One region of the Halalkalibacterium halodurans genome, then DNA from elsewhere that is predicted to be linked to it. Evidence: predicted binding sites of a transcription regulator. Region 1 holds the regulator's gene; the other holds the start of a gene.

What was found. Region 1 encodes CtsR, which represses protease genes until heat stress. Its sites were predicted from a motif close to ATGGTCAATAAAGGTCAAACA; they were not measured.
Region 2: FED51_RS11215 (ATP-dependent Clp protease ATP-binding subunit) is a predicted target of CtsR. The motif match lies at 2,281-2,301, and genes of this name have one in related genera.

What each region holds. Positions count from the first base shown of each region.
Region 1 covers NZ_CP040441.1:136,587-141,019, forward strand. The annotation lists gene FED51_RS00665 (ISL3-like element IS651 family transposase) at 1-1,005, shown strand, start outside; gene FED51_RS00670 (CtsR family transcriptional regulator) at 1,809-2,279, shown strand; gene FED51_RS00675 (protein-arginine kinase activator protein McsA) at 2,305-2,838, shown strand; gene FED51_RS00680 (protein-arginine kinase McsB) at 2,841-3,911, shown strand; gene clpC (ATP-dependent protease ATP-binding subunit ClpC) at 3,930-4,433, shown strand, end outside.
Region 2 covers NZ_CP040441.1:2,320,021-2,324,453, forward strand. The annotation lists gene FED51_RS11200 (MarR family winged helix-turn-helix transcriptional regulator) at 1-331, opposite strand, end outside; gene FED51_RS11205 (DMT family transporter) at 421-813, opposite strand; gene FED51_RS11210 (acyl-CoA dehydrogenase family protein) at 989-2,140, opposite strand; gene FED51_RS11215 (ATP-dependent Clp protease ATP-binding subunit) at 2,369-4,433, shown strand, end outside.

The DNA of each region.
Region 1 (4,433 bases):
AAGCGCCGGTACGCGTGCAGATGCGGGAAGCGGTTTGCGGAGAAAGCCTCTTTTGTAGAGCGATATCAGCGTCAGACAGTGGAATGGAATCAAGCGTTTCGCTTACGGCTCATTCAAGGGAAGAACTTTACGGACACAGCGAATCAATTCCAAACGTCCGTGACAACTGCCATGCGCCGGTTTGATCAATTGGCGGCCCCCCTCGTGAAGAAGGTGGATCACCTTCCTCCTCGGATTGCGATTGATGATTACAAAGGGGATACGAATGCGGGGAAATATCAAGTAATCATTGCGGATGCAGATACACGGAAGCCACTGGATATCTTACCGGATCGTAAAGCCGATACGCTTAAACGATATCTTCAAGAGAAGGGTCATCATGTAAAAACGGTCGTGATGGATCTTAGTTATACCTTCAAGTCGGCTGTTCAAAAGGCCTTAGGCCACCCGCTCATCATTGGGGATCCGTTCCATTTCTGTCGTTACATCTACTGGGCTCTGGAAGGGGTTCGCCGCCGAGTGCAAAAAGCGTTCCATCCGTATCATCGAAAACGATGTAAACGGATCAAACATCTGTTTCAGAAAGAGAGAGAAGGACTGGATGATAAGCAAAAGAAGAAGGTGGAGCGGTACTTAGAGCTATCCCCTGATTTAAGGGAAGCGTATGAGCTAAAAGAACATTTTCGTCAGTGGTATCAAGAAGCGAAGATGCAAGGAAGGGAAGGACGAATGAGCGAGGTGAAACAAGGGCTCTACGCCTTTTACCGAAGAGTGGAGGCGAGCCCGTTAAAGGAGTTCCACCGAGCCATTCAGACGCTGAAGAACTGGCAGACCGAGATCTTGAATAGCCTCGCGTTTGGCTTAAACAATGGTTTTATTGAAGGACTGAATAATCAAACGAAGGTGATTAAGAGAAATGCCTTTGGTTTTCGGCGTTATGATCGCTTGCGAAACCGTATTCTCTTGCATCATCAATTCAAACATCAGACATTCGGGGTAGGATAAGAGGGGCTCGCCCTCCTATGCCACCCCAACATTTGACTAAGAACCCAAAAAGTAAAATTGTTTCTACAAGGAGGACCAAGAGATTTGCGGAAGCAAGGGAGAGACGGACTGAGCGTATACCAACATACGTGACAGGAGGGAACGAGCGTAGCTGACAAAAAAGCGCGCCGGTCATCTGAAGTAGAAAAGGCGCTGAAGAGCGTTGGTCCGAAGGAGCAGAGTCATCGAAGGAAAGCCGATGGTCACACCATGAAAAAGGCGACAAAGAAAAGCGTCATGTCCCCCCTGCGAGACGACCCCATTCTCTTCGTAAACATCGTGAGAAACGACAGAGCGAAACGGTGTGGTAGAAGACCCCCGTAGGAGAGAAAGGGGGAGCCCAAGGACGCTGCCAAGCAGAAAGCACAATCCAGTCGGGTTATGCTTTTTTAGTATGTGAACAACCATACTAAAACTAAGAACTCCAATGGAAGCAAAGTCCCCCAAACGTCAACAGGGGACCTTTTAATGCTACGCTAAATGGATGAAATGAAGTGTTAACAATACATTAGATAGAAAGGAAGCTACAAACTCAGGGAATCTTGTAATATAAGCGAATGGAGTCGAATCATAGATGACGATTGTTCTGCATTAGGAGAATGAAGCGGTGAAAAAAAGGGCAATACTAGCTGATGTGAATTCATTGACACTGAGACAATATGGATTATAATAAAATTAGGTCAAAGATAGTCAAAGTCAATCCAATTGAACAAATTATTTGGAAAAACGTAACATAAGAAAGGGGAGAAGGGGGGCTTTTATGGATGAGGAATATCTCAGATATCATTGAGCAGTACTTAAAAAACATTATATTGCAAAGTGAAAAAGAGCTAATCGAAATTAAGCGAAGTGAACTAGCTGAACAGTTTCAATGTGTCCCTTCACAAATAAATTATGTAATCAGCACCCGATTTACCATTGAAAAAGGATATCTTGTTGAGAGCAAAAGAGGTGGAGGGGGATACATCCGAATCATGAAAGTAAAACCCCATGAAAACTTGTCGCTCTTTGATCAATTAGCCCAGTTAATAGGGAAGGGTATTAGTCAACAAGGGGCAGAAGGTATCATCTCCCGACTGTTTGAAGAAGGGGTAATCTCCAAACGAGAGACACGGCTGATGCTAAGTGTCATGGATCGGGCTCATTATCATACGACGGTGAATCATCGTGATGAAATACGGGCCAATCTGTTGAAAGCGATGATCGAAACATTGAAATATAAAGATGAGCGATAAAACCAACATGAGAGGGGTGGTTTGATTGAAATGTCAAGAATGTCAACAGCGCCCGGCCACACTTCATTTTACCAAAATCATTAATGGTGAAAAGACAGAGTTTCACATTTGTGAGCAATGCGCTAAGGAAAAAGGCGAGCATTTCCCGGGCTCCAATAGCTTTTCCATTCATCAGCTTCTATCTGGACTACTCGACTTTGAACAACCTAAACCGCAAGATCCACAAGCACAACAAACAATTAAACGTTCTCTTACATGCGAAAAGTGTGGGATGACGTACGAGCAATTTGCAAGAGTAGGACGCTTTGGTTGTGCTTCCTGCTATCAAACCTTTAGCCCTAAGCTTGACCCTGTGTTTAAGCGGGTGCATAGCGGGAATGTAGCTCATAGAGGAAAAGTACCGAAGCGAATCGGTGGAGGAATAGAGATTAGACGACAAATTCGTGCACTAAAAGAAACATTGAAACAGCACATTGAACGAGAAGAGTTTGAAGAAGCTGCCCTTGTGCGCGATCAAATCCGTTCACTTGAACGAAAAGTCAGTGGGGGGGAAGGGTAGTTATGTCTTTACAGCGTTTTATAAGTGAGGCCATTAGCCCGTGGATGAAAAAAGATGGCCCCGATTCCGATATTGTGTTAAGCAGTCGAATTCGTTTAGCTCGGAATCTCCAGTCATTCCGCTTTCCGCTCTTAGCCACAATCGAAGAGTCCAAGCAGCTTGTAGAGCATGTTAAAAACCATTTAGCTGAAAGCTCTTATCATACGAACCGATTTGAGCTTTTATGCATGGATGATATGAAGCCCAATGTAAAAAGGGTGCTCGTTGAAAAACATTTAATTAGCCCTCACCTAGCAGAAGAGTCAAAGCACGGTGCGGTGATGCTAAGTGAAGACGAGTCCATCAGCATTATGATAAATGAAGAGGATCATTTACGCATCCAATGTCTATTTCCCGGATTTCAATTAAGCGAAGCTCTCGTGTTGGCAAGCGGTATTGATGATTGGATCGAAGGGAAAGTGGATTATGCCTTTGATGAAAAACGTGGTTATCTTACAAGCTGCCCAACAAATGTTGGAACTGGACTTCGGGCTTCCGTCATGATGCACTTACCGGCCCTTGTCATGACCCAGCAAATTAATCGGATTTTACCTGCAATTAATCAACTGGGATTGGTTGTTAGAGGAATTTACGGGGAAGGTAGCGAAGCATTAGGTAACCTATTTCAAATTTCAAACCAAATGACGTTAGGAAAATCAGAAGAAGACATCGTTGAGGATTTACGAGGGGTCGTTATGCAGCTGATCCAACAAGAGCGGGCGGCACGGAAGCGGCTACTTGAAAGCTCAAGACTGCAGCTTGAAGACCGAGTCTACCGTTCCTATGGGATCTTGGCTCATAGCCGGATCATTGAATCAAAGGAAGCTACGCAAAAGCTTTCCGATGTTCGGTTAGGAATTGATTTAGGTTTACTTAAAGGGGTTTCCGGCAACATCCTGAATGAACTTATGATTTTAACTCAACCAGGGTTTTTGCAGCAATATGCGGGCACTGTGCTTACGGCAGATCAACGTGATGAAAGGCGGGCCGCATTGATTCGGGCAAGACTCAAACTAGAAGACGAATCCAATTAACTTCGGAGGTGGATAGATATGATGTTTGGTCGTTTTACAGAACGTGCGCAAAAGGTGTTAGCACTCGCGCAAGAAGAAGCCATTCGGCTAGGCCATAACAACATTGGCACAGAACATATTTTGCTTGGATTAATTCGTGAAGGCGAAGGAATTGCCGCCAAAGCTCTACAAGCGTTAGGGCTTGGACCGGAAAAAATACAAAAAGAAGTAGAGACGCTAATTGGGAAAGGCCAGGATGGTGCGAAAACCATTCATTATACGCCACGTGCCAAGAAAGTCATTGAACTATCTATGGATGAAGCGAGAAAGCTCGGTCATTCCTATGTTGGAACTGAACATATTTTACTTGGTTTAATTCGTGAAGGCGAAGGTGTTGCTGCCCGGGTATTAAACAACTTAGGGGTGAGCTTGAACAAAGCGCGTCAACAAGTATTACAGTTGCTCGGAAGCAACGAAACAAGTAGCTCTTCTCAGCAAGGAGGCGGAGCAGCGAACGCCAATACGCCAACACTTGATAGTTTA
Region 2 (4,433 bases), 2.1 Mb from region 1:
GCTCCGGGAGAACATCCGCTAGCAAGCTCTCCCCTTTCTCCGTTAACGTAATCAGTTTTGTACGCCATTCTTGCTCTCTTTTGACAAGGCCGAGCTTTTCTAGTTTTCCAAGAGCGTGAGTCATATTACCCTTTGTTACGAGCAGACGCTCTGCTAGCTCTTGCTGGGATAATGGCTGGTGCGTTCCAATTTGAACAAGAAGGTCAAATTGGGAGATTGAAAGCCCCCACTTTTTTAAATGTTGGTTGGATCGCTTATTGCTCTGTAAATAAAATCTCGCCAGTCGAAACCAGAGTAAAATGCCTAGACGTTCATTTCTTCGTTCGTTCACCGACTAGCCACCTCCGTTCTTTCCACATCAGTTTAGCATTAAACTTAACATCTGTAAATTATTTTGCTCCCTTTCCTAAGACTCAGAAACTACAGTGTTACGCTCGTTTTTTTCGATGGCTTTTTTCTGTCACCTTTATGCATGTCGCTTGTTGCAAACAACACACCCGTTAATGTTAAAATACCACCAACGACCGAAACATATCCTGGAATTTCGTGTAGCCATAGCCAAGATAGAACCATGGCGAGAACAGGGGTGATGTACAAAATAATCGTTGCTTTAGATGCTCCCGCCTTCATCGTTACATACGCAATGGCAAAGTAGGGAACGACAGTAGGAAATAAGCCCAGATATACGACAACCATCGTATGAGATATGTCGGCTGTTTGTATGCTCATCCAAAGACCTGGAGCAAAAAACAACATCCATAAACTACCATATATTATCGTATACAGCGTAAAAGGCAAAAATCCGTATTTCATCAAATACTAAGGTTTTACACGTTCATTAGAAATGGAAAATCGATGCAACGGAGATAACGAAATCACGGACATCCCTTCCATTGATAGGAACTATCGGGAATTCACCTACAGTTTTCCCATCCCTACTTAAAAGCGATCCCCAGTTATGAAGGGGACCGCTTTTAAGTAAGCTCTTCTACTCATCACGTAGGGCTTCCTTTGCTAACATGGCGATCGTCATATCCTCGCTCGGAGGATTGTGCAAGCCAGCGCGCATATCACGATAGTACCGTTGCAAATCATGATCCATATGCAAACTGTGAGCACCAACAATACGCATCGCTATATCCACGACACTCAGTCCGTTATTGATAACCGTTACTTTTGCCATCGCTAGCTCCCTTTTCATTTCCTCTCGCTCCAAGTCAGAGCTTTCATCCCACTGTCTAGCAACCGAATGAAGAATGGTGCGACTTTGCATAAGAAGCATCGCCATTTCTCCGATTTTTTGCTGTACATGGGGTAACGTTGAAATCGTTCCGTCTAGTGTATTTGGTGAATACTGCTTCGCAAAGCGAATCGCCTCATCATAAGCCGCCTGACTAATGCCAAGATAGCATGCCGGAATATGAAGAAGCCAACCTGCTGCTTTTTTCATTCCAGGCTCTATTCGTTCCATAAGCGCTTCTAACGGTAAACGAACATGATCAAGGACAAGGTCGTGACTTGATGTAGCCCGCATGCCAACCATGTTCCACGTCTCATCAATCGTGACACCTCTTGCGTTCATCGGGACTAAAAATTGCCCCACTTCATTTTCACCTGCAATGGTGGCCGTCACCAACGCGTAATCCAACGCTGGTGCCATACTCGTAAACGTCTTTCTCCCTTGGATAACCCACTCTTCTCCACTTTTTGTCGCTGTCGTCGTGGGCTTCCCGCCGCGGGCTGGACTGCCTGTCGCTTTTTCTGTCGCCGCTGAATTCAATAGAATTTGCTTGTTTGGGATTTGCTCACAAATCAAGCGGTACTCCGGCTTTTTCCACTGTGCAGTAGCCCTCCATTGAAAGATTTGACCGACGTGCCAGCCAATCGACAAAGCTGTTGCACCATCAAAACGGGCAATCGTTTCTTGATGTTTCATCATTTCAAGCAGTGTTATTTCTAGGCCACCGAAAGTCCTCGGCAACGCCAAGCTAGGATAGCCAATCTTTTTCAACGCTTCAATATGAGCAAACGGGAACGTGCTTTCCTGATCATGAATTCGCGCCCCCTCTTGAAACGCTGAGGCCACTTTTTTCGTTACCGTAAGTCGCTGCGCTTCCGTCTCACATGTCAAAAGGTCCATCGTCTTTCCTCCTTCAGTTCCTTCTTCTACTGTAGCAAATCTAGTCACTTCCATCGAATGTTTTGATTGGTTTTCTAACAATATCTCCAAAAATTTCTTTTTAAAAATCCTTGACAACTTTGAATTCCTTCGTTAAATTAATAGTCAAAGATAGTCAAAGTCAAATTTCGTATATTTAAAAGGTCAAAGTTAATCAAAGTCAAAAAAATAAATGAGGAGGTATGTATGATGAAATGTCAACAATGTCAAACCAATGAAGCGACTGTCACTTTGCACGTAAAGATTAATCAATCCAGTCAACAACTTCATGTTTGTTCAAGCTGCTATCAACAGATCGAGCAGCCATTTGGTTTCTCCGACTTTTCTTCATTTGACGACATGTTTAAGCAATGGATCGGTTCTACTTCTTCTTCCATGAATGGAAGCGATCAACCTGTAAGCCCTATCGCAATGAAATCAAAAACAAATCATAGCGGAGGTGGTTTTTTAGATCAGCATGGTCGAAATGTAACGGCAGAAGCAAAAGCAGGACAAATCGACCCTGTTATTGGACGTGACCAAGAGGTTGAACGGCTGATCCAAATTTTATGCCGCCGTACGAAAAATAACCCTGTGCTGATTGGAGAAGCTGGTGTCGGGAAAACGGCGATTGTCGAAGGCTTTGCTCGACGAATCGCCGAAGGCAACGTTCCGGCGAAAATGAAAAACAAGGAAGTGTACGAACTTGAGCTATCCTCTCTCGTGGCAGGAACGAGCTATCGCGGCCAATTTGAAGAAAAGATGGAGCAACTCGTCCGTGAACTAGAAGCGCGGGACGACGTCATCCTCTTTATCGATGAAATCCATATGGTCGTAGGTGCAGGTGCTACGTCTGAAGGCTCAATGGATGCCGGAAATATCCTGAAACCCGCCCTTGCTAGAGGACAATTGCAGATCATTGGTGCAACTACTTTAAACGAATACCGTAAAATTGAAAAAGATCCGGCCCTTGAACGTCGCTTTCAACCAATCACAGTTAAGGAGCCGACACTTGAAGCAGCGATTGAGATTTTAAAAGGGGTGCGACCCATCTATGAAGCTTATCATCACGTAAGCTACCCTGATGATGTGCTTGAAGCGTGCGTTCGCTTATCCGATCGATACATTCAAGATCGTTTCTTGCCAGATAAAGCGATTGATTTAATGGATGAGATTGGCTCAGCGCTCACTCTTACATCTGGTCCTACGACCCTTGATGAACTAAAGGAACGCCTTGCTGAAATCACAAAAGAAAAACAACAGGCGACGGCACAAGAAGATTATGAACGCGCAGCCAAACTCCGTGATGAGGAAAATTTGTTACACAAGCAAATGAATGAAAACCGTGCGGAAAAAACTGAAGTTACTGTTGCAGACATTCAAGGGCTCATTGAAAAACGGACAGGCATTCCTGTTCGCAAGCTGCAAAAAGCAGAGCAAACGAAAATGAAAGATTTGCACAACCGTCTCGCTAGACAAGTGATTGGTCAGGCAGAAGCGGTTGAAAAAGTAGCAAAAGCGATCAAACGGAGCCGTGCTGGATTGAAGCCGAAAAATCGCCCGATTAGCTTTATGTTTGTAGGACCAACAGGTGTTGGTAAAACGGAACTGACGAAAACACTAGCCCAAGAATTGTTTGGCTCAAAAGAAGCGATGATCCGCCTCGATATGAGTGAGTTTATGGAAAAACACTCTGTCTCTAAACTAATTGGATCACCTCCAGGTTATGTCGGACATGACGAAGGCGGCCAATTAACAGAGCAAGTTCGCCGTAAGCCTTACAGCATCATTTTGCTTGATGAAATTGAAAAAGCGCACCCTGATGTTCAGCATATGTTCTTGCAAATCCTTGAGGACGGACGTCTCACTGACAGTCAAGGCCGAGCCGTCTCCTTTAAAGATACGGTGATCATTATGACGTCCAACGCAGGTGTTGGTGTCAAAAAAATAACCGTCGGCTTTGAGAAGAATGTGGAAACACAAAATAAAGCCGGAATTCTTGAACAAATCAACCAATACTTTAAACCTGAATTCTTAAACCGTCTTGATGCGATTATTGAGTTTAACCATCTCACAGAGGAAGATCTTATGCGAATTGTTGACTTGATGCTACAAGACTTAGGAGACCGTCTAGCTGAACAAGATATATCCCTTACTGTCTCTGAGAAAGCAAAAGCACAACTCGTTAAAATTGGCTCTGACCGTGCATTTGGCGCGAGACCATTGCGCCGGGCAATTCAAGACCATGTCGAGGACAGCATAACCGAAAAGCTGA